Regions from separate parts of the Enterobacter sp. JS8-1 genome, predicted to be linked through region 1. Evidence: predicted binding sites of a transcription regulator. Region 1 holds the regulator's gene; each other region holds the start of a gene.
What was found. Region 1 encodes CRP, which controls carbon source genes, mostly activating them, when cyclic AMP is high. Its sites were predicted from a motif close to ATGTGANNNNNNTCACAT; they were not measured.
Positions count from the first base shown of each region.

Region 1 (9,939 bases):
ACGATCAGGTAGCTGCACAGCGCCGCGGCGATGGACATCCCGCCGAAGCAGCCCACGGTCCCGGCAACAATCCCGACCACCGGGGTATACCGGCGCAGGTCAACAATCGCGGCGTGGATATCGGCAATCGCCGCCAGGCCGAGGTTAGCTTCCTGCAGACGCACGCCGCCGGTTTCGAGGCACAGCACCGCCTGCGTCGGAATGCCGTTGCGGTTATCTTCTGCCGCCAGCTCCAGCGCCGCCGCCATTTTGGCGCCGGACACTTCGCCCATGCTGCCGCCCTGGAACGCGCCTTCAATCGCGACGACGACCGCAGGCTGACCGTTGATGGTGCCTTTTGCGACGACCATGCCGTCATCGGCCTGCGGAACAATCCCCTGCGGCCCAAGCCATGGAGAGATAATGCCTTCAAACGGATCCAGCAGTTCGCGGTAGCTGCCCTCGTCAAGCAGGACCTGCGCGCGCTGGCGCGCTTTTAGTTCGATAAAGCTGCTGTCGTTACGCATGGCTCACCCCCTCAAAGACCTGTTCGATGCGAATGCGCGCCACGCCCGGCGTCGCGCCGAAGTCGTGGATGGTCAGTTTGCCTGCGGGCAGGCTGCTGACGGTGTGTAGACGGTTGAACAGCGCCTCCCAACGACCACGGCTGTTGTCGACTGAAGTGGTGATATCAACGGTTAAGGTCTGGCCCGGTTCGGCGGCGAACAACACCTCCATATCCCCGGAGCCGACGACGCCTGCCAGCGCCCTGCCGCTTACTTCGCGGCTGGCGGGCACGGTCAATGTAATTTTTTCCATAACATCCTCTTAATGCTTTGAATAAGGCGTTTCGACGCGGTCGAGAAACAGCGTGGCGGCAAGCAGGTCGGCAGCGCCGCCCGGTGAAGCGTTGAGCGAGAGCATCTGGCGGTCTAAGCTCGCCAGCGCCTGCTGCCCTGAAAGCGTTGCGCATCCTCCGGCGTTCAGTACCCCACGAGCACCGTTCTGCATGGCGTCCAGTCCCTCCATTCCGGCGCGCGACAGCACGCAGGTGTCGGTGAGTGACGTCATGATCGCCATCAGCGCGTCGAGCCTCGCATGCGTTTCACTGCTGCCGTTGAGACGGCTGAGGCGAAGCTGCGGCAGCGCGCGCTGCATAACGTGCGGGAACGCCTGCTGCGCCTCTTCGCGTGCGCCCGGCACGCGGTAGCGGTGCGTGGCGCGCAGCCCTTTGCTGAACACTTTCGGCGCCGCATCGTCCGGGAGTTTCGCCAGCTGAGCGGCGGTATTCGCGACGGCCTGCGCAGTCGCCTCACCGCCCAGCATCGCCACCGCGCTCACCAGCAATCCCAGCGCCCAGATCGCACCACGGTGGGTATTAACCCCGTCGGTGGCAGCCATCATCTGCTGCTCACCTTCGCGGCCAAGACGGCCAACGGTTTGCCGAAGCGCAATGTCCGCCGGACGCTGCCAGCTCTGCTGCGCCAGCGCCTGAAACGTGGGGGTCAGGCTGTGCGCGGAGCGCTCCATCAGCGCAAGGGATAAATCGTGGTGCGCGCCGTTCCCCCGACTGTCCACCAGACCGGGTTTCGGGCTTAAACGTGCTTCGTCAATCAGACACTGCGTGGCGGTTCGCGCCAGCCATTCGGCACCGCCTTCAACCTGAATCTGGGGCAGAAGTTTCATTACCAGCTCCGGAATTTCGCAGGTGGGTTATACAGACCGCCGGACCACTCAACGAGGTCTGACACGCTACCTGCCGCCAGCAGAGAGCGGGTGGCGTCGGTGCGGCGAATCCCCATATCTTCCGGGTAGACCACTTTGCCGCTCTGGCGCAGTTCCGCCACGCGTTTGGCGTCAACGCCCAGGCCGATATCGGTGATCCCCGCGACGGCGGCAACCATGGCCCGACGCTCTTCCAGATCTTTCGCCCGGTAGAGGTAGGCAATGCCCTCTTCCGTCAGCACGTGCGTCACGTCATCGCCGTAAATCATCACCGGTGCCAGCGGCATGCCGGAGGCTTTCGCCACGTCGACGGCATCGAGTTTTTCCACGAAGGTCGGCTTCACGCCCGCCTGGAAGGTTTCCACCATCTGCACGACCAGCTTTTTACCGCGCTGCATTGGATCCGGCTCGGTGATCATGTTCAGCCAGGCCGGGGTCGCATGACGACGACCGTGCGGGTCATGGCCCATATTTGGCGCACCGCCGAAGCCGGAAAGACGACCGCGGGTCACGGTTGAGGAGTTGGCATAGCCGTCAACCTGCAGCGTAGAGCCGATGAACATATCCACCGCGTACTGGCCTGCCAGCTGGCAGAAGGCGCGGTTGGAACGCATGGAGCCATCGGCACCGGTAAAGAAGACATCAGGGCGGGCGCGGATGTACTCTTCCATCCCCAGCTCGCCGCCGAAGCAGTGCACGCTTTCCACCCAGCCGCTTTCAATGGCGGGGATCAGCGTCGGATGCGGGTTCAGCGTCCAGTGTTTACAGATTTTGCCCTTCAGGCCGAGCTGTTCGCCGTAGGTGGGCAGCAGCAGCTCAATCGCCGCGGTGTTAAAGCCGATACCGTGGTTCAGGGACTGCACCTGGTGTTCCGCATAGATGCCTTTGATCGCCATCATCGCCATCAGGATATGTTCCTGTTTGATCAGGCGCGGGTCGCGGGTGAACAGCGGTTCGATAAAGAACGGCTTGTCCGCAACGACCACGTAGTCGATCCAGGAGCCCGGAATATCGACGCGCGGCAGATCGCACTCGTCGTCCACCAGCTCGTTCACCTGCGCGATGACGATGCCGTCGTGGAACGCGGCGGCTTCCACCAGCGCCGGGGTATCTTCGGTACTCGCCCCGGTGTAGAGGTTGCCTTTGCGGTCGGCTTTAAAACCGGCAATCAGCGCCACGTTGGGGGACAGGTCGACGTAGAGGCGCGAGTAGAGTTCGATGTAGGTGTGAATTGCACCGATTTCGAGCTGACCGTCTTCCAGCAGCTGCGAGATACGCAGGCTCTGTGTCCCGGAGAAGGAGAAGTCCAGCTTGCGGGCGATGCCTTTTTCAAAGATATCGAGATGCTCGCTGCGGCCAACGCTCGGCATGATCATATGCAGGTCGTGAACGATTTGCGGGTTCACTTCAGCCAGCGAGCGGGAAAGGAAATCCGCCTGCTTCTGGTTGTTGCCTTCCAGCACGACTTTATCGCCCGGGGCGATCAGTTTTTCCAGCATGGCGACAAGATCGCCGGTTGGCAGTACCTTGCCCTGCACCGGTACGGACGCCAGACGACGCGCTTTCTCGCTGCGTCGTGTGTTCCATTGCCGGGTGGGTGTTTGCCCAGATAACATTATTAACCTCCTGATTCAGCACATCATTCTGATTTGCCTAACGTTGAGTAAAGTCTGCGCTCTGGCGAGAAAGGCATCAATTAAGCGTAGAGCTGAATCATTAGCCTGAGAGTAATAATCAAGGTAAAGATTTGTGATCGGGATCAGTTCATGGTTCGGAAATCCAGGCTAAACGGGGTACAATTCGGAAGGTATAGTAAATTTCTGACAAGAATCAGCATCGCCCTTATGACCCAAATCATTCCATCAGACTTCGACATTGCAGCCGAAGAGAGCGCAGAGTTCGTGCCCATGCGCGGCGTGGCTAACCCCCACCTGCAAACCATGCTGCCGCGCCTGATCCGCCGCAAGGTACAGTTCACCCCGCACTGGCAGCGCCTGGATTTGCCGGACGGCGACTTTTTAGATCTCGCCTGGAGCGAAGCGCCGGAGCAGGCCCGACACAAACCTCGCCTGGTGGTGTTTCATGGTCTGGAAGGCAGCCTGCACAGTCCCTACGCCCACGGTTTAATCGAGGCGGCGAAAGCCCGCGGCTGGCTGGCGGTGGTGATGCATTTTCGCGGCTGCAGCGGCGAGCCGAATCGCCAGAAGCGTATTTACCACTCCGGCGAAACCGAAGACGGCACCTGGTTCTTACACTGGCTGAGAGATAATTTTGGCACGGTGCCAACGGCGGCTGTGGGCTATTCGCTGGGCGGCAATATGCTGGCCTGCCTGCTGGCGAAAGAAAGTGATGCAGTCCCGCTGGATGCCGCTGTTATTGTCTCCGCTCCCTTTATGCTCGAGCAGTGCAGCTACCATATGGAGAAAGGGTTTTCCCGCGTCTATCAGCGCTACCTGCTCAACCTGCTGAAGGCCAACGCCGCGCGCAAGCTGAAGGCCTACCCTGATACCCTGCCGGTTAGCCTGCAGCAGCTTAAGCGCGTGAAGCGTCTGCGCGAGTTTGACGATCTGATTACCTCGAAGATCCACGGTTTTGCCGATGCGATTGACTATTACCGTCAGTGCAGCGCCATGCCGCTGTTGAATCAAATCACCACGCCGACGCTGATTATCCACGCCAAAGACGATCCGTTTATGGATCATCACTCCATTCCGGCACCGGAGCATTTACCGGCTAACGTGCAGTATCAGCTCACCGAGTACGGCGGGCACGTCGGCTTTGTTGGCGGCACGCTACGCAGGCCGAAAATGTGGCTGGAAACCCGCATCCCTGACTGGCTCACCTCTTTTCTGGACGGTAAAAAATGATTATCCCCTGGCAGGATCTCGCTCCCGAAACGCTCGATAATCTGATTGAAAGCTTTGTATTACGTGAAGGCACCGATTATGGTGAACAAGAACGTTCGCTCGAACAAAAGGTCAGCGATGTTAAGCGCCAGCTGAAAAGTGGCGACGTGGTGCTGGTGTGGTCCGAACTGCATGAGACGATCAATATCATGCACCGCAACGCGTTTCACGGCTGATCTGTAAACCTTTCCAGTCAGGGAGTTGCTATGTCTGCCAGACATCCGGTTATTGCCGTAACGGGCTCAAGTGGTGCGGGTACCACCACCACCAGCCTCGCCTTTCGCAAGATTTTCGCACAGCTGAATCTCCGGGCGGCAGAAGTGGAGGGCGATAGCTTTCACCGCTATACGCGCCCGGAAATGGACATGGCCATCCGCAAGGCGCGCGATCTGGGCAAACACATCAGCTATTTCGGGCCGGAAGCCAACGATTTCAGCCTGCTGGAACAAACCTTCCGCGAATACGGGCAGAGCGGGACCGGGCAGTCCCGCAAATACCTGCACACCTACGACGAAGCGGTTCCCTGGAATCAGGTGCCGGGGACGTTCACCCCGTGGCAGCCGCTGCCGGAGCCGACCGACGTGCTGTTTTACGAAGGGCTACACGGCGGCGTGGTCACGCCTCAACACGACGTCGCGCGTCACGTGGATCTGCTGGTCGGCGTGGTGCCGATTGTTAACCTTGAATGGATCCAGAAGCTGACGCGTGACATGAGCGAGCGCGGGCATTCTCGCGAAGCGGTGATGGATTCCGTCGTGCGCTCCATGGAGGATTACATCAACTTCCTGACGCCGCAGTTCTCCCGCACCCACATCAACTTCCAGCGCGTGCCGACGGTGGATACCTCCAACCCGTTTGCGGCCAAAACGATCCCGTCGCTGGATGAGAGCTTTGTCGTCATCCATTTCCGCAATCTCGAAGGCATTGATTACCCCTGGCTGCTGGCGATGCTGCAGGGCTCGTTTATTTCGCACATGAATACGTTGGTGGTGCCGGGCGGAAAAATGGGGCTGGCGATGGAGTTAATTATGACGCCGCTGGTCCAGCGGCTGATGGAAGGGAAGCAGATCGCGTAAACATGTTCCCTCTCCCTGTGGGAGAGGGTTAGGGTGAGGGCATCAACACGCACGATGCCCCAATAATTAAGCCTCGATCACTTCATACGAATGCGTGATTTTTACCGCTTTCTCCAGCATTAACGCCACAGAGCAATATTTCTCCGCAGAAAGGTCTACGGCGCGTGATACTGCGGCATCTTTCAGTTCTTTACCGGTCACGATAAAGTGCAGATTAATGTGCGTGAACAGGCGTGGCGCCTCTTCGCGACGTTCGGAAGTAAGCTTCACTTCGCAATCGGTCACATCATGGCGACCTTTTTGCAAAATCGACACCACGTCAATTGCACTGCATCCGCCCGCCGCCATCAGCACCATCTCCATCGGGCTTGGGGCTTTGTCGCCGGAGTTACCGTCCATCAAAATCTGATGTCCAGAAGCGGATTCGCCCAGGAACGTTAAACCTTCAACCCATTTGACACGCGCTTGCATATTCATTAACTCCAACGTTGCATTTTTGGTGACAGATTACGCGTGCATTACATTTCTCGCAACGGAAGGCGACCTGCATCATGCTGAAGCGAGACACCAGGAGACACGCGGCAAAAGCTATGCTAAAACACTCTGGATGCTACAGTAATACATTGACGTTACACATGTATGCAGAGGACATCAAACTTTACTGGCTGCGAAACGTTACGACAGCCGACTTCCCAGGGTATGGGTAAGAATTCGATTGCAACCCCAGAGTCCGGATGCATCTTATGACTCTGGTGACAGCTTATAACAGAGGATAACAGCGCATGGTGCTTGGCAAACCGCAAACAGACCCGACTCTCGAATGGTTCTTGTCTCATTGCCACATTCATAAGTACCCATCGAAGAGCACGCTGATTCACCAGGGTGAAAAAGCGGAAACGTTGTATTACATCGTTAAAGGCTCGGTGGCAGTGCTGATCAAAGATGAAGAAGGGAAAGAGATGATCCTTTCTTATCTGAACCAGGGCGATTTCATCGGTGAACTGGGCCTGTTTGAAGAGGGCCAGGAACGTAGCGCCTGGGTTCGTGCAAAGACAGCATGTGAAGTGGCTGAAATTTCTTACAAGAAATTCCGTCAGCTGATTCAGGTTAATCCTGACATCCTGATGCGTCTTTCTTCCCAGATGGCGCGCCGTCTGCAGGTGACGTCTGAGAAAGTGGGTAACCTCGCCTTCCTGGACGTAACCGGCCGTATCGCGCAGACCCTGCTGAACCTGGCAAAACAGCCAGACGCCATGACCCACCCTGACGGCATGCAAATTAAAATTACCCGCCAGGAAATTGGTCAGATCGTCGGTTGCTCCCGTGAAACAGTGGGTCGTATCCTGAAAATGCTGGAAGACCAGAACCTGATCTCCGCCCACGGTAAAACCATCGTGGTTTACGGAACGCGTTAATTCCGCTCAAACGGCGTGCCATCGCAAGGTGTCACGCCGTTTTTGTCTCTACTCCTCATGTGGCGCAGGCTGATCTATCACCCGGAAGTTAACTACGCACTGCGACAAACGCTGGTGTTGTGCCTTCCTGTGGCCGTGGGCCTGATCCTCGGACACCTCCAGCAAGGTCTGCTGTTTTCCCTCGTGCCCGCCTGCTGCAACATTGCCGGTCTGGACACGCCGCATAAGCGCTTTTTCAAACGCCTGATTATCGGTGGCTGTCTGTTTGCTGGCTGTAGTCTCGCCGTACAGCTCCTGCTTGCCCGTGATATCCCTCTGCCCCTGATCCTGACCGTGCTGGCGATGACGCTTGGCGTGACGGCGGAAATCAGTTCGCTGCACGCGCGCCTGCTGCCCGCCTCGCTGATTGCGGCTATCTTCACCCTGAGCCTCGCCGGGAATATGCCGGTGTGGGAGCCGCTGCTGATCTACGCCCTTGGCACGCTCTGGTACGGGGTGTTTAACTGGTTCTGGTTTTGGCTCTGGCGGGAACAGCCGCTGCGTGAATCCCTGAGCCTGCTCTATGTGCAGCTTGCGGATTACTGTGAAGCCAAATACACCCTGCTCACCCAACATACCGACCCGGAGAAATCCCTGCCGCCGCTGCTGACGCGCCAGCAAAAGGTTGTCGACCTGATTAGCCAGTGCTACCAGCAGCTGCACATGCTTGCCGCCAACAAGAACCACGAATACAAACGGCTGCTGCGCACTTTCCAGGTGGGGCTGGACCTGCAGGAGCATATCTCCGTTAGCCTTCACCACCCGCAGGAGGTACAAAAGCTGGTAGAGCGCAGCCATGCAGAAGCAGTGATCCGCTGGAACGCCCAGACCGTCGCCGCGCGGCTTAGGGTACTGGCTGACGATATTCTCTATCACCGCTACCCCACGCGTTTTAACATGGATAAACAGCTCGGCGCGCTGGAGAAAATCGCCCGTCAGCATCCGGATAACCCGGTAGGCCAGTTTGCCGCCTGGCACTTCAGCCGTATCGCCCGCGTGTTGCGTACGCAGCGCCCGCTTTATCCCCGCGACCTGATGGCGGATAAGCAGAAACGTCTGCCGCTGCTGCCTGCGCTCAAAAGCTATCTGTCACTGAAATCCGCCGCCCTGCGCAACGCGGCGCGGATAAGCGTGATGCTGAGCATTGCCAGCCTGATGGGCATGGCGCTGCACCTGCCTAAACCCTACTGGATCTTAATGACCGTGCTGTTTGTCACGCAGAACGGCTACGGGGCCACGCGAGTGCGTATCTTCCACCGGGCTGGCGGAACGCTAGCCGGGCTGATTATTGCGGGCGTGACGCTTCACTTCCACGTGCCGGAAGGCTATACGCTGGTCGGGATGCTGGCGATCACCATGGTGAGCTATCTGATCATCCGTAAAAATTACGGCTGGGCGATGGTGGGCTTTACGGTCACGGCGGTGTACACCCTGCAGCTGCTCACGCTCAACGGCGAGCAGTTTATCGTGGCTCGTCTGGTCGATACACTGATTGGCTGCCTGATTGCCTTCGGCGGTATGGTCTGGCTGTGGCCGCAGTGGCAGAGCGGATTGCTCAGGCAGAACGCCCATGACGCGCTGGAAGCCGACCAGCAGGCCATTCGCCTGATCCTCAGCGACGATCCGCAGCCCTCCCCGCTGGCGTATCAGCGGATGAAGGTCAACCAGGCGCACAACGCGCTGTTTAACTCGCTCAATCAGGCGATGCAGGAGCCGGGGTTTAACTCGCACTATCTTGCAGACATGAAGCTGTGGGTGACACACAGCCAGTTTATCGTCGAGCACATTAACGCCATGACCACGCTGGCGCGCGAGCACACGATGCTGACGCCGGATCTGGCGCAGCGCTATTTGCAGTCGTGTGAAATTGCGTTGCAGAGGTGTCAGCAGCGTCTGGAGTATGACTCGCCGGGTGAATCGGGAGATTCGAATATTCTGGAAGCGCCTGAAACGCTGACCCACGGGCCGATGAGCACCCTTGAGCAGCATCTGCAGCGCGTTCTGGGGCATTTGAACACCATGCACACCATTTCATCAGTGGCATGGCGTCAGCGCCCGCATCACGGGATTTGGTTAACGCGCCGGTTAAAGCGAACCGAGTATTAGCCTTTAACGATCTTCGCGACCGCCGCGGCAAAGCGGGTTAACCCGTCCTCAATATCTTTATCTTCCACCACCAGCGACGGCGCAAAGCGCATCACGTCAGGTCCGGCATTGAGCACCATCACCCCTTCGTGCGCGGCGGCGTGCAGGAAATCACGCGCGCGGCCTTTGAACTGCGGCTTCAGCTCGGCGCCAATCAGCAGCCCCATGCCGCGGATCTCGCTGAAAACATCATATTCATCGTTAATCTGCTGAAGATGCTTCACGAACAGCTCACGCTTCGCGCTAACGCCGTTCAGCACCTCAGGCGTATTGATAATATCAAACGCGGCACCCGCCACGGCGCTTGCCAGCGGGTTGCCGCCGTAAGTAGAGCCGTGAGAGCCGACGTGGAACGCAGAGGCAATCTCCTGCGTCGTCAGTACCGCACTCACCGGGAAACCGCCGCCGAGCGCTTTGGCGCTGGTCAGGATGTCCGGCGTCACGCCGTAGTGCATGTAGGCAAACAGATCCCCGGTGCGCCCCATGCCGCACTGCACTTCATCAAAGACCAGCAGCGCCTGATGCTCGTCACACAGTTCGCGCAGCCCTTTCAGGAATTCCGGCGTCGCTGCGGTCACGCCGCCTTCGCCCTGAATAGGCTCGACCACCACCGCGCAGGTGTGGTCGTCCATTACCGCTTTCACGGCATGCAGA
Region 1 covers NZ_CP185805.1:4,413,027-4,422,965, forward strand. Annotated here, with positions in the region: gene ACOQH0_RS21135 (biotin-independent malonate decarboxylase subunit beta) at 1-506, opposite strand, end outside; gene mdcC (malonate decarboxylase acyl carrier protein) at 499-798, opposite strand; gene ACOQH0_RS21145 (triphosphoribosyl-dephospho-CoA synthase) at 808-1,665, opposite strand; gene mdcA (malonate decarboxylase subunit alpha) at 1,665-3,320, opposite strand; gene ACOQH0_RS21155 (hydrolase) at 3,549-4,571, shown strand; gene ACOQH0_RS21160 (YheU family protein) at 4,568-4,786, shown strand; gene ACOQH0_RS21165 (phosphoribulokinase) at 4,817-5,686, shown strand; gene ACOQH0_RS21170 (OsmC family protein) at 5,753-6,157, opposite strand; gene crp (cAMP-activated global transcriptional regulator CRP) at 6,469-7,101, shown strand; gene ACOQH0_RS21180 (YccS/YhfK family putative transporter) at 7,159-9,246, shown strand; gene argD (bifunctional acetylornithine/succinyldiaminopimelate transaminase) at 9,243-9,939, opposite strand, start outside.

Region 2 (9,939 bases), 2.1 Mb from region 1:
TGCTTCAATATCCCCGGTCAGCAGGATGCTCTGCTCACCATCGTCGATCTTAACCACGCAGGAGCGGTTGTTACCTTTGGCGTGCTCTTCTTCAGGCGGCCAGTGAGCGCTGAACGTTAGCCCTTGCCACTGCCACCGCTGCCCTCGAAAACAAGGAAGATGTCCATCCTGGTGCAGCGGACTCCTCACCCACATTTCGGGCCAGGCTTTTTGCAGCGATGCCAGTCCTCCCGCGTGGTCGAGATGCTCATGACTCAGGATCACCCCTTCTGGCTTCAGGTGATGCCAGCGTAACCATGGAATGATCAACTGCTGCCCGCTATCGCCCCCCGGCCAGGCCAGCCCGGTATCGTATAAAATAGCCCTCCCCTGACGTTCAATTACCATTGCCAGCCCCTGCCCGACATCCAGCATGTGCAGCGTCCAGCCGTCAGTTTTATCCGTTCGCCACAAAGGAAGTGCGAGCATAATACTTGCTGCCAGACATACAGCCGGTAGAACTTTCCAGCTTCGAAAACGCCAGCCGATAATGGCAAGCCAGGGTAGCAGCGTCAGGTATTGCCAACGTTCATCAACATCTAACCAGCCGTCTGGCAAACGAGTCAGCAACCCGAATAACCCTGCCAGAGACTTATCGGCCGCATACCAGACAGCGTTCTCCAGTAACGCCAGCGGAAAAAGATGGAGCAGCATACCGAGAAGGATCAGCGGCACGGAAATAAACGTGACCAGCGGAACAGCAAACAGATTCGCGAGGAATGAAGACAGGCTGAAACCATGAAATATCAGCACCTGCAGCGGAAGCAGCAGGCACAGCATCCCTGTCTGCAGATGTATGAGATTTGCCAGAGGTTTTATTCGGCGGATCCAGAGCCCGTTCGGAAGCGGTAGCCACTGGTACCAAAAAATTAATGCCGCAACCGCAAACGCCGACAGCGCAAAGCTTTGCGACAGAACAGCCACAGGGTCAAAAATCAGAATTGCCGCCACGCAGGCTAACCAGATCTGCCAGGGAGACCATTGACGGCCGCTAATCCGCAGCACAGCCACCACTGAGAGAGAGACCACCGTGCGCATTGCGGGCGGCTGCATCCCCGTTAACCATGCATAAAAAGCTGCAAAGCACAGACCTGCAAGCATGGGAAATTGCCAATGGATAGCGTGGCTCGGCAGGAAATATTGCAACCCTCTTGCCAGTAACCAGATGATGGACGCAGCCAGCGCGATGTGCAGACCCGAAATCGCCATCAGGTGTATTGTTCCTGTCTCGCGCATGAGATTTTTTATCTCACGCGGTACATTCAGGCGCTCCCCCATCCCCAGCCCAAGGATCACCGACCCCCACTGATATGCTGTGAGTACGTTTTGCAGTGAGCCCAGGTACCGTGAACGCAGGCTACAGCGTGCGTCAACAAGCTCAGCATGCGTAAAACGCCCGCTCAGCGTTTGATGTCGGGCAAAAGCATTTTTCTGCGAATCGTAGCCACCATCGTTTAATTCACCATGTACCGCTCTAAGACGCAGCACCATGGCCCAGCGTTGACCAGCACACGCTTTTTGGGGCAGGTAATTGCCAAACAGCGTCACCCCAGTGACGCCCCACCAGCGTTTTCCGTTGAGGCTGACAATGTTTCCCTGATGCATTGTTGCGCCGTCGGTTGCTGTAATGGCCACCTCCGCTTGCTGCGGTCCTGTCGTGAGATGATTCAAGGGCCAAACGCTCTCCTGCGCCGCTAATACGCCCCAGCAAAAAAAGAGCAACCCGATGCCTGAGAACGTTAGCCATCGTCTTTGCTGCGCGGCTAACGCGATACCTGCTGCAATCATCATCCAGACGCTCTCTGGCTCCGGTACAACAGGTAACCAATAGAGCGGAATAATGGCCAGAATGGCGCAAGCACTGACAATGTGGATCCCCATTTATACCTCCCTGTTTCGGGCAGTATGCCGTGAGAATAGCGTGTCGTCAGACAGGAAAAAGGGGCGTTACGGCGGGCGCTGCAACGTTTTTAGCGGTTTGCAGAAAAGTCAGAATGGAAATACGTGACGTATTCAGAAATGCAGACGAGAGGCACAAAAAAAGCACCCGCAGGTGCTTTCTTTTAAACCCAGTTTAGCCATTATGGCCAAAACTCAGTTGCCGTAAATATTGGCGCGATCGCGCAGTTCTTTACCCGGCTTAAAGTGCGGAACGTACTTGCCTTCCAGCTCAACTTTATCGCCAGTCTTCGGGTTACGCCCGGTACGTGGAGCACGATAGTGCAGAGAAAAACTACCGAAACCGCGGATTTCAATGCGCTCGCCCTGGGCAAGAGTGGTGGCCATATGCTCCAGCATCTCTTTAACAGCATCTTCCACAGCCTTTGCAGGGATGTGCGGTTGCTGACTGGCAAGTCTTTCAATCAATTCTGACTTGGTCATGATTCCTCCGGTTCCTTTCAAACCAATTAGCTGGACAGCTCATTAAACAAGGGCGGCCGTAGCCGCCCTTTGTTATTGATTACAGGACGAATCCTGCAATCTGTCAAGTCTGCTCCTCACCCTTCTCGCTGTAAATGCGTTACAGCTAAAATGATGGTGAGAACTTGATATTACTCGCCTTTAGCTGCTTTGAAAGCTTCAGCCATTGCGTTGTTAGAGAAGTTTGCATCTTCCTGTTTGTTAACAGTTGCGATTGCATCTTTCTCATCAGCTTCGTCTTTAGCACGAACAGACAGGCTGATTGCGCGGTTCTTACGGTCAACACCGGTGAACTTAGCTTCAACGTCGTCGCCAACGCTCAGAACCAGAGTGGCATCTTCAACGCGGTCACGTGAAGCTTCGGAAGCGCGCAGGTAACCTTCAACGCCGTCAGCCAGTTCTACGGTTGCGCCTTTAGCGTCAACTGCAGTCACTTTACCGTTTACGATTGCGCCTTTCTTGTTCAGTGCAACCCAGTTGTTGAACGGATCTTCTGCGAGCTGTTTAACGCCCAGGGAGATACGCTCACGCTCTGCGTCAACCTGCAGAACAACTGCAGCGATTTCGTCGCCTTTTTTGTATTCACGTACTGCTTCTTCGCCTGCAACGTTCCAGGAGATGTCAGACAGGTGAACCAGGCCATCGATGCCGCCGTCCAGGCCGATGAAGATACCGAAGTCAGTGATAGACTTGATTTTACCTTCAACACGGTCACCCTTGTTGTGGGTTTCCGCGAACTGCTGCCATGGGTTGTTTTTGCACTGTTTCAGGCCCAGGGAGATACGACGACGTTCTTCGTCGATATCCAGAACCATCACTTCCACTACATCACCAACGTTAACAACTTTGGATGGGTGGATGTTTTTGTTGGTCCAGTCCATTTCGGAAACGTGCACCAGGCCTTCAACGCCTTCTTCGATTTCAACGAAGCAGCCGTAGTCAGTCAGGTTGGTAACGCGACCAGTCAGTTTAGTACCTTCTGGGTAACGCTTAGCGATAGCTACCCATGGATCTTCGCCCAGCTGTTTCAGGCCGAGGGATACACGAGTACGTTCGCGGTCAAACTTCAGCACTTTAACAGTGATTTCGTCGCCAACGTTCACGATTTCGCTTGGGTGCTTAACGCGTTTCCACGCCATGTCGGTGATGTGCAGCAGGCCATCAACGCCGCCCAGGTCAACGAATGCGCCGTAGTCAGTGAGGTTCTTAACGATACCTTTGACTTCCATGCCTTCCTGCAGGTTTTCCAGCAGCTGATCGCGTTCTGCGCTGTTTTCGGATTCGATAACGGCACGACGGGATACAACAACGTTGTTACGCTTCTGGTCCAGCTTGATTACTTTGAACTCAAGCTCTTTGCCTTCGAGGTGCAGGGTGTCACGGACTGGACGAACGTCTACCAGTGAACCTGGCAGGAACGCACGAATACCATTCAGCTCAACAGTGAAGCCGCCTTTAACTTTGCCGTTGATAACACCGACCACAGTTTCAGCTTCTTCGTAAGCTTTTTCCAGCGTGATCCAAGCTTCGTGACGCTTAGCTTTCTCACGGGACAGCAGGGTTTCACCGAAGCCGTCTTCCACTGCATCCAGAGCAACGTCAACTTCGTCACCAACCTGGATTTCCAGCTCGCCCTGGGCGTTTTTGAACTGCTCTGCCGGAATGGCGGACTCAGATTTCAGACCGGCGTCAACCAGTACTACGTCTTTGTCGATAGCAACAACAACACCACGAACGATGGAACCCGGACGGGTTTCGATTGTTTTTAAGGATTCTTCAAATAGTTGAGCAAAAGATTCAGTCATGTTTAATCTTCAGGTTAAGATAACGTCCACCTGGCTCCATGCCGGATGGGGTTGTTTCACATACCCGCCGTCAATCCATTGCAGCGGGGGTACTACTAAATCGGTCGCGATTACGCGAGTGCCAATTTCTGGCGCGCATATTGTAGCGCTTTTTCAATCACTTGCTCAATAGTTAAACTGGTTGAATCCAGCACTAATGCATCTTCTGCAGGAACAAGTGGGGCGACGGCGCGGTTACGATCGCGGTCATCGCGCTCTTTTATCTCGGATAAAAGGCGATCAAAGTTAACACTAAACCCCTTTTCCTGCAACTGAAGCATGCGGCGTTGCGCACGTTCTTCCGAAGAGGCGTCGAGGAAAATTTTCACTGGCGCATCAGGGAATACCACCGTTCCCATATCGCGTCCGTCAGCGATCAGACCTGGGGCTTCACGGAAACCACGCTGGCGGCGCAGCAAGGCTTCGCGAACGCGCGGGAAGGCCGCGACCTGGGAGGCCGCGTTAGCGACTTCCTGAGTACGAATTTCCCCGCTGACGTCCTCTCCTTCCAGGATTACTTCAAGGTTGCCATCAGTCGAAACAAAACGCACATCCAGATGCGCAGCCAGCGGTACCAGCGCTTCTTCAGAGGCGACATCCACATGGTGATGCAGCGCAGCCAGAGCCAGCACGCGATAGATTGCTCCCGAATCTAAAAGATGCCATTGCAATGCTTCTGCCATCGCTTTGCACAGAGTACCTTTCCCTGCGCCACTAGGCCCATCAATGGTGATTACCGGGGCAAGTGCCGTCATCTTTTTCTCCTTAAATAAGGCATACCGTTTACATGAACGCCGCGCATTATACGCGCCAACGTGCGCAACTGTTACCTTTGCGTGCAAATTACAGAATGATAGAAGCAGAGTGTAGAAGAAATGAGCGGGAGTGTTCGTCAGGAAGCGTAAGGAAATGCCGCATCGGATGATGCGGCATGAGGGTATCAGGCCAGCGTACTAATGCGCGCCAGCTGCTCGAAGTAGTCCGGGAACGTTTTCGCCGTACATTTCGGATCAAGAATGGTCACAGGCGTGTCTGACAACGCCACCAGCGAGAAGCACATCGCCATACGGTGATCGTTATAGGTGCCGATTTCCGCAAACTGCAGTTTTGCCGGCGGGGTCACGCGAATGTAGTCTTCGCCCTCTTCCACCTCTGCGCCGACCTTACGCAGCTCGGTCGCCATCGCGAACAGGCGGTCCGTCTCTTTTACGCGCCAGTTGTAGATATTACGCAGCGTGGTAGTGCCTTTGGCAAACAGCGCCGCCGTGGCGATGGTCATCGCCGCATCCGGGATATGGTTCATGTCCATGTCGATGGCATTCAGCTCGCCGTGGGTACAGGAGATAAAGTCATCGCCCCAGGTAACAACCGCGCCCATTTTTTCCAGCACGTCCGCAAAACGGATATCGCCCTGCACGCTGTTACGGCCAATACCGGTCACTTTTACCGTGCCGCCTTTAATCGCACCCGCGGCCAGGAAGTAGGACGCGGATGACGCATCCCCTTCAACCAGGTAGTTGCCCGGAGACTGGTACTGCTGTGCCCCGCGCACCACGAAGCGCTCATAAGACTGGTTTTCCACCTCAACGCCGAAGGTTTTCATCAGGTGCAGCGTGATATCAATGTACGGTTTAGAAACCAGATCGCCTTTAATCGCGATCACCGTATCCTGCGGTGCCAGCGGCGCGGTCATCAGCAGTGCCGTCAGGAACTGACTGGAAACGCTGCCGTCCACCTCAACGTTACCGCCTGTAAAACCACCGCGCAGACGCAGTGGTGGATAGTTTTCCTGCTCCAGATAGTCAATCTGCGCGCCGCCCTGGCGTAAGGCATCGACCAGATGGCCAATCGGACGCTCTTTCATACGCGGTTCGCCGGTCAGCACAATATTGTTGCTACCCAGACACAGGGCTGCCGCCAGCGGACGCATTGCAGTACCCGCGTTACCCAGAAACAGCTCAAGCTCTTCAGCGGAACGTAATGCGCCGCCGTTGCCGGTTACTTCACAACGGGTACGATCGTCAGAGAGAGTGTAATGAACGCCCAACGCTTTCAGTGCATTGAGCATATGGCGCACGTCATCGCTGTCCAGCAGATTTGTGAGGACGGTGGTGCCGTTTGCCAGAGCTGCCAGCAGCAGAGCGCGGTTCGAGACACTTTTTGAACCAGGCAGATTGATGGTGCCATCTACCCGCGCGATAGGTTGTAACGTCAGGGATTCCATGAAACTAAACTCTCAACTCAACATAATAAAAACCCCGCAGGGATGCTGCGGGGGTGAATAACAGCAAATTAACCGTGACGACGTTCGAAGTCGATCATGAAATCGGTCAGCGCTTTGACGCCTTCAAGCGGCATAGCGTTGTAGATGGAGGCACGCATGCCGCCCACCACACGGTGGCCTTTCAGCGCGTGCAGACCCGCAGCGAAGGACTCATCCAGGAAGGCTTTATCCAGGTTGCTGTCGGCCAGCTGGAACGGCACGTTCATGCGGGAACGGTTAGCGATGGCCACATCGTTACGGTAGAAATCGCTCTTGTCGATCACGCCATACAGCAGTTCAGCCTTCTGCTGGTTAACCTTATCCATCTGCGCCACGCCGCCGTTTTGCTTCAGCCATTTGAAGACCAGGCCGGAAAGGTACCAGGCAAACGTTGGTGGCGTGTTGAACATAGAATCGTTATCGTTCAACACGGTGTAATCGAGAATCGACGGGCAGGATTTGTTTGCTTTGCCCAGCAGGTCTTCACGCACAATCACAATAGTCAGCCCAGCAGGGCCGATATTTTTCTGTGCGCCAGCGTAGATCACACCGTAACGGCTAACGTCCAGCGGCGTGGAAAGAATGGTCGAAGAGAAGTCCGCGGTAACAACCACGTTTTCACCAAAGTTTGGCTCTTCATGGATGGCGATACCGTCAATGGTTTCATTCGGACAGTAGTGGAGATAGGCTGCGTTATCAGAAACTTGCCACTCGCTCATCGGCTTAACGCCGCGCAGGCCGTCAACGGTCACTTTGGCGTCGATAACATTCGGTGTGCAGTACTTATGCGCTTCTTTGACAGCGCTGGCCGCCCAGTAGCCCGCGTCCACATAATCAGCGGAAGTTTTGTCTCCCAGCAGGTTGAGCGGGATACCGGCAAACTGACCGCGCCCACCGCCGTGGCAGAACAATACTTTGTAGTTCGAGGGAATGTTCAGCAGATCGCGAAAATCCTTTTCTGCCTCTTCCGCCACCTGAATAAACTCTTTACCCCGGTGGCTGATTTCCATCACCGACGTACCGAGACCATTCCAGTCACAAAGTTCCTGTTGAGCCTGTTTAAGTACGTCTGCCGGTAACATCGCCGGACCTGAACTGAAATTAAAGACTTGAGCCATTTCCCCTCACCACGCTAAAAGCCATAAGTTATAACTGTGGATATCGGTTTTATCATTCAGTGACACGCGCCGCAATGTCTAAAACTTATGACCCGTGAAATGTGTCCTGCGTCACACAAAACAATCTGCCGCCTCGCTAAGACAAAACCGACAAAATGGCTGTCAGGTGATGCGTTTAGCCCGGCTAACCTTCGTCCATTCCGGATTTGCACAGCGAGGGCATAGTTGACGATCCCCCGGCAGCATCGCAACTACGTGGCTGCATCTCACGCAGGCATATTCGCCCGCTTCAGGTACCGTTCTGAAACGCTCAATCAGCATATCCGGCAGGATACACAGTCCCGGCTTCACCTCGTCGTCAGAATAGTAATAGACGCTGATCTGCCCGTTGGTTTCCATGATCGCCAGCCGCACCTGCCCGAGCTGTTCAACGCTGTTCAGGCGTAGCTCCATAAAGAACTCAAACTCGGTCATATTGGCGCTTTGCACGTTTTCCCAGGCCAGCTGTCCGTCCTCGACGATAACGACCGGCTTCCCTTCAAGCAGATCTTCCAGCTTTTCACTTTTCGACATCAGCCACATGACAAGACGGTAAAGTAGCGCCAGTGAGACAAAAACGATAAACACCGGCACCATCGGCACATCGTCATAAAAGGCGACGTCCCCCGCCGCTGACCCCAGCGTCAGGATGATCAACACTTCAAAGAGCGACATCTGCCGCACGCCGCGACGGCCAGTGATTTTAAGAAACAGGAAGACGAGTACGAAGGTATACAGGCTGCGCAGCGCCACTTCGCCCAGAAACTCAGGAGGAACTTTATCAAACGCCATCCGCTGGAGATCAAATGCTTTCATTTTTCTATGCCTTAACAGTCAGTTACTGCCACTAAGCATAGCCCAGCCTTTTATTTTCGCCGAAGATAGCACCCGTCACGCAAAACCCGTATCATTGCGCGCTTTACGTACGATAAAAGTGAACGCCATGACTCAAACGTTTATCCCCGGCAAAGACGCCGCTCTGGAAGATTCCATCGCTCGCTTCCAGCAGAAACTGACCGACCTGGGTTTTAACATCGAAGAAGCCTCCTGGCTCAATCCGGTGCCGCATGTCTGGTCCGTGCATATTCGCGATAAAGACTGTGCCCTGTGCTTTACCAACGGTAAAGGCGCGACAAAAAAAGCGGCACTGGCCTCTGCGCTGGGTGAGTATTTTGAGCGTCTGTCCACCAACTATTTCTTCGCTGACTTCTGGCTGGGCGAAACCATCGCTAACGGCCCGTTCGTTCACTATCCGAACGAAAAATGGTTCCCGCTGACCGAAGACGACGAACTGCCGGAAGGCATTCTCGACGCGCGCCTGCGTGCGTTCTACGATCCAGATAACGAACTGACTGCCAGCATGCTGATCGATCTGCAGTCCGGTAACGAGGATCGCGGTATCTGCGCCCTGCCGTTTACCCGCCAGTCTGACGAAAAGACCGTTTACATCCCGATGAACATCGTCGGTAACCTGTATGTATCTAACGGTATGTCCGCTGGTAACACCCGCAATGAAGCGCGCGTGCAGGGTCTGTCTGAAGTCTTCGAACGTCACATTAAAAACCGCATCATCGCCGAATCCATTAGCTTGCCAGAAATTCCGGCAGACGTGCTGGCGCGCTATCCGGGCGTGGTGGAATCCATCGCTAAGCTGGAAGCAGAAGGTTTCCCAATCTTTGCCTATGACGGCTCGCTGGGCGGCAAATATCCCGTTATCTGCGTCGTGCTGTTTAACCCGACCAACGGCACCTGCTTCGCCTCCTTCGGCGCGCACCCGGACTTCGGCGTGGCGCTGGAGCGTACCGTCACCGAGCTGCTGCAGGGCCGTAGCCTGAAAGATCTCGACGTGTTCACCCCGCCAACCTTTGACGATGAAGAAGTGGCCGAGCATACCAACCTCGAAACCCACTTCATCGACTCCAGCGGTTTGATCTCCTGGGACATGTTTAAGCAGGATGCAGACTATCCGTTCGTGGACTGGAGTTTTGCCGGTACCACGGAAGAAGAGTTCGCCACGCTGATGGCAATCTTCAAAGCGGAAGACCAGGACGTCTATATTGCTGACTACGAACACCTTGGCGTCTACGCGTGCCGCATTATCGTTCCTGGCATGTCCGACATCTACCCGGCTGAAGATCTGTGGCTGGCGAATAACAGCATGGGCGCGCACCTGCGCGAAACGCTGCTGGCCCTGCCGGGCAGCGAGTGGGAGAAA
Region 2 covers NZ_CP185805.1:1,644,489-1,654,427, reverse strand. Annotated here, with positions in the region: gene ACOQH0_RS07745 (ComEC family protein) at 1-1,920, opposite strand, end outside; gene ihfB (integration host factor subunit beta) at 2,134-2,421, opposite strand; gene rpsA (30S ribosomal protein S1) at 2,592-4,265, opposite strand; gene cmk ((d)CMP kinase) at 4,376-5,059, opposite strand; gene aroA (3-phosphoshikimate 1-carboxyvinyltransferase) at 5,245-6,528, opposite strand; gene serC (3-phosphoserine/phosphohydroxythreonine transaminase) at 6,597-7,685, opposite strand; gene ACOQH0_RS07715 (DUF421 domain-containing protein) at 7,848-8,540, opposite strand; gene ycaO (30S ribosomal protein S12 methylthiotransferase accessory factor YcaO) at 8,668-9,939, shown strand, end outside.
Region 2: serC (3-phosphoserine/phosphohydroxythreonine transaminase) is a predicted target of CRP. The motif match lies at 7,785-7,802, and genes of this name have one in related genera.

Region 3 (9,939 bases), 410 kb from region 1:
CGAAGCCGCTCTCCGCCTCGCCGCGCGCGCCGGTAAATCCGTACTGCTGAAACTGCCGCTCGCCCGCCGTCGCCTGTCCGCTGCGTGCGGCCAACTCACGCGATACCAGCCCGCTGCAGATGTTACTCACCTCACAACAGAGGCTGTCTGCGGAGATATTTTTCACACGCCCGGCGGCGAAGCACAGTAAACCCAGGGCAAAAATCCCGCCTTTGTGGGTGTTCACTCCATTCGTTGCGGCGTACATCGCCTGCTCGCAGGCCATCCCCATCGGGCGGAGGATCCGAAGCTGTGCGTCAGCGGGTTTATCTGCATGCACGCGACCGAGCTCGGCAAAGCGCGAAAACCACGGCGTAATCGCCGCAATGCTGCGGACGAACAGCGCGTGGTCCATGTCGCGATGAGAACCGTTATTGAGCTTGTCCACCAGCCCCGGCTTGGGCGTCAGCTCCAGCTCCTGCCACAGCGCCGCTTCGGCAAGCGCGGGCACGTCAACCGGGCGCGGTTTAGTCGCGAGCAAACCAGTCATCGATCGTCTTCTCCACGCGGGAAACCACCTGCTCAACGGGATGCTTTCGCGAACGGGAACAGGCGTGAGCGGGCTCGTCGCAGATCAGGCAGCGTCTGAGATTCGTCCCCAGCGACTGACGCCCGACGTGGCCGTGCTGAGGGCAGATCACGTCCAGATCCCACAGCCTGCCGAGCGGGTGCGTCTGCTCCAGATCCGCACAGTGCGCTTTGATTTCCGCCGCTGGATGGGCCACGCACCACAGGGCTTCTGGCCCTGTCGGGAGCCACAGCACCTGGCGGTCCAGCACCTGCCAGCGGTTCTCCCACAGCAGTTGGTCGCACATCTGCAACGCCACGCCCATGCAGTTGCGATAGCGCAGGCTGTCTTTGATTTCTCCCGGCGTGACCAGCGTGAGGGAAATCACCGGTTGTTGATAGTGCTCAAGCATGTCAGCCTGGCGCGCTGCGCGGCGCTCTTTCGCCGCCAGCAGTTCGTCCAGGCTGACACCCGCCCGCACGGGTGTCGCTGAAATCATACTTACTCCTTCACCTGTCGTACGATGTCGATCACGCTGCCGTCGCGGTAGCGGATCACCCCGACGATTTTGTCGGTAAATTCAATCGGTTTCGGTACGCCCGTCAGGGAAATCGCCCGCTCGTAAAGCGCGCTGATATCCACAACGTTGAGCCCGGCTTCCAGCAGCCGCTCGCGGATCTCCGGGCGCGCCGGATTGACCGCAATGCCGTGGTCGGTGACCAGCACGTCAATGCTTTCGCCCGGCGTGAGGCGCGTGGTGACGCGCTTCACGACCGTTGGAATACGGCTGCGCAGTAGCGGCGCGACCAGGATGGTCAGGTTCGCCGCGGCGGCCACGTCGCAGTGTCCGCCGGAGGCGCCGCGCATCACCCCATCGGAGCCGGTGATCACGTTGACGTTGAAATCGACGTCGATTTCCAGCGCGCTGAGGATCACCACGTCGAGCTGGTCGCAGCTTGCCGCCTTACTGCCGGGGTTAGCGTAGACGTTGGTGGAGATCTCCACGTGGTTCGGGTTGCTCGCCAGCGAAGCCGCCGCCTGGCCGTCAAAGCACTGGGTGTCGAGCAGCTTTTCGATCAGCCCCTTCTCGTGCAAATCCACCAGGCTGCCGGTGATGCCGCCGAGCGCAAAGCGGGCCTTCACGCCGCTGCGCTCCATCTTCTCTTCCATAAAGCGCGTACAGGCGGTCGCCGCCGCGCCGGAACCGGTCTGCATCGAGAAGCCCGATTTGAAGTAGCCGGAGTGTTCAATCACGTCCGCCGCATAGCGGGCAATCATCAGCTCGCGCGGGTTGCTGGTGACGCGCGCCGCGCCGACGCTGATTTTCGCCGGGTCGCCCACGCTCTCAACCTGCACGATGTAGTCCACCTGGTCCTGCACCAGGCTGGCGGGCATATTGGGGAACGGCACCAGTTCTTCCGTCAGCAGCACCACCTTGCGGGCAAAGTGCGCGTCCACCATGGCGTAGCCCAGCGAGCCGCAGCAGGATTTACCGTGCGTCCCGTTGGCGTTGCCAAACTCATCGCTGCACGGCACGCCGAGAAACGCCACGTCGATATTCAGCTCGCCGTCCTGGAGCAGCTTCACGCGCCCGCCGTGGGAGTGAATTTGCACCGGCTCGTCCATCAGCCCGTGGGAGATGGCGTCTGCCAGCCTGCCGCGCATCCCCGAGGTGTAAATCCGGGTGATAACGCCGCTTTCGATATGTTCGATCAGCGCGTCGTTGCAGGTCATCAGCGAGCTGGAGGCCAGCGTCAGGTTTTTGAAACCCATCCGCGCCAGCAGCGCCACGACGGTGTTGATCACCCGGTCGCCTTCGCGAAACGCATGGTGGAAGGAGATGGTCATCCCGTCCTGCAGGCCGCTTCGCATCACCGCCTCTTCAACAGAGGCGCAGAGCTTGCGGCTGTGTTTCGCGTCGCTGTCCGCCAGCCACGGCGTGGCGCTGTGGGCGGTATCAAAGGGCTTCAGGTCCCGCAGATGGGGAAAATTCACGTGAAGAAGTTCTGTCTGATTCATCATCTCATCCTTACCGACGCACGCCGGAGGCCGCCGCGCGCTCCAGCACCACCTGCGCGTGGTTAATAATCGGTGCATCCACCATTTTGCCGTTGAGCGACACTACGCCAAGGCCGTTACGCTCGCCCTCTTCTGCCGCCTCAATCACCCTTTTGGCGTGATCCACCTCTTCCTGAGTCGGGGCGTAGGCGTTGTGCAGCAGGTCAATCTGGCGCGGGTTAATCAGCGATTTGCCGTTGAAGCCCATCTTGCGGATCAGATCGACCTCGCGCAGGAATCCGGCCTCGTCGTTAACGTCTGACCACACCACGTCGAAGGCGTCGATGCCCGCCGCGCGGGCGGCGTGCAGCACGGCGCAGCGGGCGTAGAACAGCTCGGTGCCGTCGCCGCGCTCGGTCTGCATGTCCATCACGTAGTCAAAGGCGGCCAGCGCAATCCCGATGAGGCGCGGAGAGCTGCGGGCAATCGCCACAGCGTTGATGACGCCAATGGCCGATTCAATCGCCGCCATCACGCGGGTGGAGCCGACCTTGCGGCCGCACGCCTGCTCGATACGCTCGAGATGACCTTCCAGCTCGTAGATATCGTCCGGGGTGTCGGTTTTTGGCAGGCGGATCACGTCCACGCCCGCCCGCACGGCGGCTTCCAGATCCAGCAGGCCAAACGGCGTACTGAGCGGGTTAATGCGCACCACGGTTTCGATATCCTGATACATCGGGTGCTGCAGCGCGTGGAACACCAGCATGCGCGCGGTGTCTTTCTCGCGCAGGGCGACGGCGTCCTCAAGGTCGAACATGATGGAGTCAGGACGGTAGATAAAGGCGGTGGAGAGCATGGCGGCGTTGGCGCCCGGCAGGAACAGCATGCTGCGGCGGAGTTTGCTCATTTTAGCGCCCCCCAGTTGATGGCCTGTTCATCGGCGGCACGCATCAGTGCGCTCTGCAGGCGGGCGCGGATCACACAGTCCAGCGCCCCTTTGTCTTCAATAATGATTAATCCCTGGTGCACGTTCATGGCGCGCAATGTGTCGTTGACCACCTGGCGGATCTGCTCGCCAAACTGCTTAATCACTTCACTGTGGATGACAATCTCCAGCTCGCCGTGAGCGGGAGCGATTTTCACCATCAGGTCGCTGGACTCCTGCGTTCCGGCCAGCGCCTCCCTTACAATTTTCATGATAAATTCCTGGTAGTTAAGCGACTTCGGCACTCGCACGGTAATGCGTTTCGAGATGCGCGAAGGTGGAGTCCGGGACAATCTCCCGGATCCGGGAAAACTGCTGTGTCTTCAGTAAGCGGCGCACTTCCGAGGCCGAAATGGCGTTGCCGGTGGCCTTGATGCGCGGCATTTCCACCACGTCGATATGCGAGGCCAGCAGGTCGTGCAGCGTCTGGTTGTACTGGCGGGTGATATCGCAAAACGGCTCCGAGCCGATAAAGCGGTGCGTGATGCCGAGCGCCGGGGCAATAAAGTCCCGGAAGATCAGCACGTCGATCTCGCTCCACGCCTGCTGCACCCTGCCGGTCTCCTTCAGGAAGTAGGCCGGGAAGGTGGCGCGAGAGATGATGTACTGCGAGCCTTCATGCACTACCACGTTCGGCAGATGCGCCACGCCCGCGCGCACCATCTCGAGACGCGCGTTGAACGGGAAGAACGAGGCGTCTTCACGCACCACGAACAGATGCAGGGCATCGCACCGCGTCGCCGCCTGTTCCACCAGATGGCGGTGGCCGAGGGTGAACGGATTGGCGTTCATCACTATCGCGCCAATATTCTCCCCGCAATTGCGCTTCGCGCGCAGGGAACGGCAGTAGCGTTCAATCCCCTGCGGGGTGTTCTCCATCAGCACCGCGTTGTTTCCGCTCTGGGCAATCGGCCAGAAGCCGCTGCGGGCAAAGCGCTCCCGGTTGCACGGACGGGTGCAGAGGAAGAGGTGAAAATGGCCGCGCTCCAGCGCCGCATTTTCCACCTCTGCCAGCAGCCGCGCGCTGAGGTTCTCGCCGCGAAGCTGCTCGTTGACCGCCACGCATTTGATGACGTTGGCAGCAAGCCCTGCGCAACCCACCAGCTGAGAGCCGGACCAGGCTTCGACAAACAGCGTGATGTCGTTGTCCAGGCCAAGGCCGCTGTCTGCCAGCAGGTAACGGATCTGGCTTAAGCGTTCCGGATGCTTCGCCACGAGGGTGTGGCGAAAATCGATGGGTTGACTGTTCATGCCGCCTTACTCAGTGTGCCGCCGCAAGCCCAACGGCCGGCGCTTCCATAATCACGTTGCTCAGGTGACCGATATGCTCGATCTCCACCTCAATGCGATCGCCCTCTTTCATAAACAGCGGCGGGTTACGCTTTTTACCCACCCCGCCCGGGGATCCGGTGATGATCACGTCGCCCGGACTGAGGCGGGTAAAGGTGCTGATGTACTCGATCAGCTCCGCAACCTTGTGGATCATGCTGCTGGTGTTGTCTTCCTGCACCATACGGCCGTTCAGCCAGGTGCGGATTGCCAGCTGATGCGGATCCGGGATTTCGTCCGCTGTCGCCATCCACGGGCCAAACGCGCCGGTCTGACGCCAGTTTTTACCGGCGGTAAACCAGGTGTGCTGCCAGTCGCGGGCGGAGCCGTCCATGTAGCAGCTGTAGCCCGCCACATGGCGCAGGGCGTCGTCGCGGCTGATGTTCTCCCCGCCTTTGCCGATGATCACCGCCAGCTCGCCTTCATAGTCAAATTCGCTGGAGTGGCGCGGCTTCAGCACCGGCTCGTTGTGGCCGGTCTGGGAATCCGGAAAGCGGACAAACAGCGTCGGGGCCGGGTTATGCTGGTCAAATTCCTTGCGTTTGTCGGCGTAGTTCATGCCCACGCAGAGGATTTTTTCCGGCTGCACGATCACCGGTAAGAAGGTGATGGCGCTCAGCGGCACGTCCACGGCGTCGTTCAGATAGCGGGTGGCCTGCGCCAGCCCGTTGCCCTGTAGCAGCGCCTTGAGGTCGCCGTAGCGGTCGCCGAGACGGCGGCCTAAATCAATCACGCCGTCGGCCTGGACGATGCCGTAGCTGCGTTTTCCCTGGTATAAAAAGCTTGCGAGTTTCATTGTTCTTTCCTGAAAACTTAAACGAGGAAGTTGCCCAGAATCAGCAGTGAGATGGAGACGTTAATCGCCCCGCCGATACGGGTAGCAATCTGGGCGAACGGCATCAGGCTCATGCGGTTGCCTGCGGTCAGGATTGCCACGTCGCCGGTACCGCCCTGGCCGCTCTGGCAGCAGGAGACGATGGCGACATCAATCGGGTGCATGCCAATCTTTTTGCCGACGAAGAAGCCGGTCGCCACCAGTGCGGAAACGGTGCTGACGATCACCAGCAGGTTGCTGACGGTGAACGCCGCCACCAGTTCATGCCACGGGGTGATGGCCACGCCGACGGCAAAGAGGATGGGGTAGGTCACGGAGGTCTGGAAGAATTTGTACACCACCTGCGAGCCTTCCAGCAGGCGCGGAGAGGCACCGTTGCAGAGCTTCACCAGCACCGCCATAAACAGCATGCCGACTGGGGCAGGCAGACCAATCAGCTTGTGTCCCAGCATGCCCAGCATATAGAGCAGCACCGCCAGCAGCGCGCCGGAGGCGATAGTGGTGACGTCCGCTTTGCCGGAAAACGCAGGCTGAGAGACAGTAGCATCGGCATTCGCGCGGTTCGGCATCAGCTGGCCTTCACCGGTCAGGTGCGGGTAGCGTTTACCGAGCTGGTTCAGGCAGCCGGAGATAATGATTGCCGTCAGACCGCCGAGCATCACCATCGGCAGCACGCGGCCGAGCGCCACGCCCTGGTCCATGTGCAGCAGGGTGGCATAGCCGATGGAAAGCGGAATTGCCCCTTCCCCGACGCCGCCCGCCATAATCGGCAGAATGATAAAGAAGAAGATCTGGAACGGCTCCAGACCCAGCGCCAGGCCAACGCCCATCCCCACCAGCATGCCGACGATTTCGCCGCACAGCATCGGGAAGAAGATGCGCAGGAAGCCCTGAATCAGCACCGTGCGGTTCATGCTCATGATGCTGCCGACGATAATGCAGCAGATATAGAGATAGAGAATGTTGGTGGATTTGTAGAACTTGGTGGTGGACTCGACCACCACGTCCGGCAGCAGGCCGTAATAGACCAGCGCGGAAGGGATAAAGGTGGCGCAAATCGCCGCCGCGCCGAGCTTGCCGACAATCGGCAGGCGTTTGCCAAACTCGCCGCAGGCAAAGCCGAAGAAGGCCAGCGTGGCCACCATCACCACGATATCGCTCGGCAGTTTCCCACCCAGGCAATCAATGGCAATCAGCGCGCCCGCCAGAACGAACAGCGGCAGAGGAATAATCCCGATTTTCCAGGTATCCATAATATGCCACCAGCGCTCTTTGAGCGAAGGTCGCTGAATTTCAATCGGGTCGTGGGTAACAGAGAAAGAATCGTCAGTTGTGCTCATAATAAGCCCCTTGGTTATTTTGTGCGTTCAGCTTAGAGTCACAAAGGCTTACTTTATGTGAGGAATGGCATATTAAAAGCGAAGTTTTAATGGCAGCTATGGTTTTAATGGTTTCTTTTATTTAATGTGATTTACACCTTATTTATTTCCGTGGTTTTTATGGTTTCTTTTCTTAAATGAACAAATAAATAACATTTATTAATTTAGCCTTAAGACGCCTGGCGTTTCGGATAAATCTTTTACAGGCGCTGCTGTGCAAGGGATCACAAGTTTTCTGCAAAGCAGGCGTCACCACGAGAAAAGATGATATATTAGCCTGCCTTGTTGATACCCGGCGTGATAGTTATGAAAGTGTCATTTCAGATCAAGCTGTTTATTTCGCTGGTCGCTTTTTTCTCGGTACTGTTTGCGCTACTGGGTGGATATTATTACGTCGACGTTGGAAGACAGCTTTATCAGGAAATGAGCGCACGTGCAAAAATACAGGCCGAAGAAATTGCGCTTATTCCTACTTTGCGAAAAGAAGTCGAACAGAAAGATATCAACGGCATCAGCGACTTTATGCAGAAAATAGCGGCCCACAGCGACGCCAGTTTTATTGTGATTGGCGATAATAAAGGGCTGCATCTGTTTCACTCGGTGTTTGCTGACCGGGTGGGAAAAACGCTGGTCGGCGGCGATAACGACGAGGTTCTGCAGGGTAAAAGCACGACCACTATCCGCAAGGGCGGCTTAGGTATTTCACTTCGCAGTAAAGCGCCGATTTTTAACGATGCGGGGCACGTCGTGGGGATTGTCTCGGTGGGCTATCTCACCAGCTATCTGGATACCATTACCGTCAATAAAGTGGTTAACATTCTGATTGCCGCCGTGCTGCTGCTGATCGCCCTGTTTATCTTCTCCTGGTTTTTCACCCGCAGTATTAAGAAGCAGATCTTCTCGCTGGAGCCACGCGAAATTGGCCTGCTGGTACGCCAGCAGAAGGCGATGATGGAATCCATCTATGAAGGGGTCATCGCTATCGATGACGATCTGCGCATCGAAGTGATCAACCAGGCGGCACGCAAGTTATTAGGCTTAAGCCAGCCCGCCCGCGAGCTGCGCGGACAACTGATTAGCCAGGTGATCGATCCTGTTCCGTTCTTCAATACGCATACCATGCTGGCGAAAGACACCCATGATGAAATCTGCCGGTTTAACGATCTTACGGTCATTGCCAGCCGGGTAAGGATCATGCTGGAAAACTCGCTGCAGGGCTGGGTGATCACCTTCCGCGATCGCAATGAGATCGACACGCTCAGCGCCCAGCTCAGCCAGGTTAAACGCTACGTTGATAACCTGCGCATCATGCGCCACGAGCAGCTCAACCGGATGACCACCCTTTCCGGCCTGCTGCACATGGGCCGCTATGAAGAGGCGATTGGCTATATTCAGGCGCAGTCAGAGCACGCGCAGGAGCTGCTGGACTTTATCTCTTCACGCTTTAGCTCTCCGACGCTTTGTGGCCTGCTGTTAGGCAAAGCCGCGCGTGCGCGGGAGAAAGGCGTGGAGCTGAGTTTCGACCCCGCCTGCCGGATGGATAAATCCTTTCTGCCGCTGCTTGAATCGGAACTCATCTCGATTATCGGGAACTTGCTGGATAACGCGATTGAAGCGACGCAGCGCGCACCGCTTCCGCATGCGCCGGTTGAAGTGCTGATAAAACTGAGCGAGCAGGAACTCATCATCGAAGTCGCCGACCAGGGTATTGGCATCAAACCGGAGATCCGTGAACAAATATTTGAACGCGGCATTACCACCAAAACGCGCGGCGATCACGGTATTGGCCTGTATCTGATTGAAAGCTACGTCACGCAGGCGGGCGGCGCCATCGAAGTTGCGGATAACACGCCGCGCGGTGCCATTTTCTCACTGTTTATTCCCGCCACGGGAGCTGCCCGGCGTCCCGCACAAGAACTGGAAGATAATGATTATGCAACATGAACTTATCGACGTACTGATTGTTGAAGACGAGAACGAACTGGCGCAATTGCATGCGGAGCTGATCGGTAAACATCCGCGTTTGAGGCTGGTCGGGATTGCCTCTTCACTGGCTGACGCGCAGACGCAGCTTGAGAGCAAGCAGCCTCAGCTGATGTTGCTGGATAACTACCTGCCGGACGGCAAGGGCATCACGCTTATCAGTAACCCAATGCTGGCCCGCGCCAACTGCTCAGTGATTTTCATCACTGCCGCCAGTGACATGGACACCTGCAGCCAGGCCATCCGCAACGGCGCGTTTGACTACATCCTCAAACCGGTGTCGTGGAAGCGGCTCAGCCAGTCGCTGGAGCGCTTTGTGCAGTTTGCCGAGCAGCAGCGGGTCTGGAAGATTGTCGACCAGCAGAACGTGGATTCACTCTATCAGTTGCAGGCAAAAAATTACCGTCAGGACAACGGCAGCAAAGGCATTGAAGAGAATACGCTGGCACTGGTACAAACACTTTTTAATGCCAAAGCAACGCACTGCTTTTCCGTGGATGAAGTGGTGAGCGAAACCGGTTTGAGTAAAACCACCACCCGGCGCTATCTGGAACACTGCGTGGAGGCGGGGTTTCTCAGCGTAGAGATGCTGTACGGGAAGATTGGGCATCCGAGGAGGATGTATAAACGTAGTGCGGTTTGAAGAAAAGTTCCCTCTCCCTGTGGGAGAGGGTTAGGGTGAGGGCAACAGCCCGCACTATCTCAATACATACCCATACAGCCGCTTAATCCCGTCGGCATCCTTCTCGCTGTACACACCCTGCAGCTCCGGCGAGAAGCCCGGCAGCATATTGATGCCCTCCTCCAGCGCCAGAAAATAGCGCTGTACCGCCCCGCCCCAGACTTCACCCGGCACCACGCACAGCACCCCTGGCGGATACGG
Region 3 covers NZ_CP185805.1:4,005,706-4,015,644, forward strand. Annotated here, with positions in the region: gene citG (triphosphoribosyl-dephospho-CoA synthase CitG) at 1-529, opposite strand, end outside; gene citX (citrate lyase holo-[acyl-carrier protein] synthase) at 507-1,046, opposite strand; gene citF (citrate lyase subunit alpha) at 1,049-2,566, opposite strand; gene citE (citrate (pro-3S)-lyase subunit beta) at 2,577-3,452, opposite strand; gene citD (citrate lyase acyl carrier protein) at 3,449-3,742, opposite strand; gene citC ([citrate (pro-3S)-lyase] ligase) at 3,759-4,781, opposite strand; gene ACOQH0_RS19100 (fumarylacetoacetate hydrolase family protein) at 4,792-5,655, opposite strand; gene ACOQH0_RS19105 (2-hydroxycarboxylate transporter family protein) at 5,673-7,034, opposite strand; gene ACOQH0_RS19110 (ATP-binding protein) at 7,380-9,017, shown strand; gene ACOQH0_RS19115 (response regulator) at 9,007-9,699, shown strand; gene ACOQH0_RS19120 (ornithine decarboxylase) at 9,754-9,939, opposite strand, start outside.
Region 3: ACOQH0_RS19105 (2-hydroxycarboxylate transporter family protein) is a predicted target of CRP. The motif match lies at 7,159-7,176, and genes of this name have one in related genera.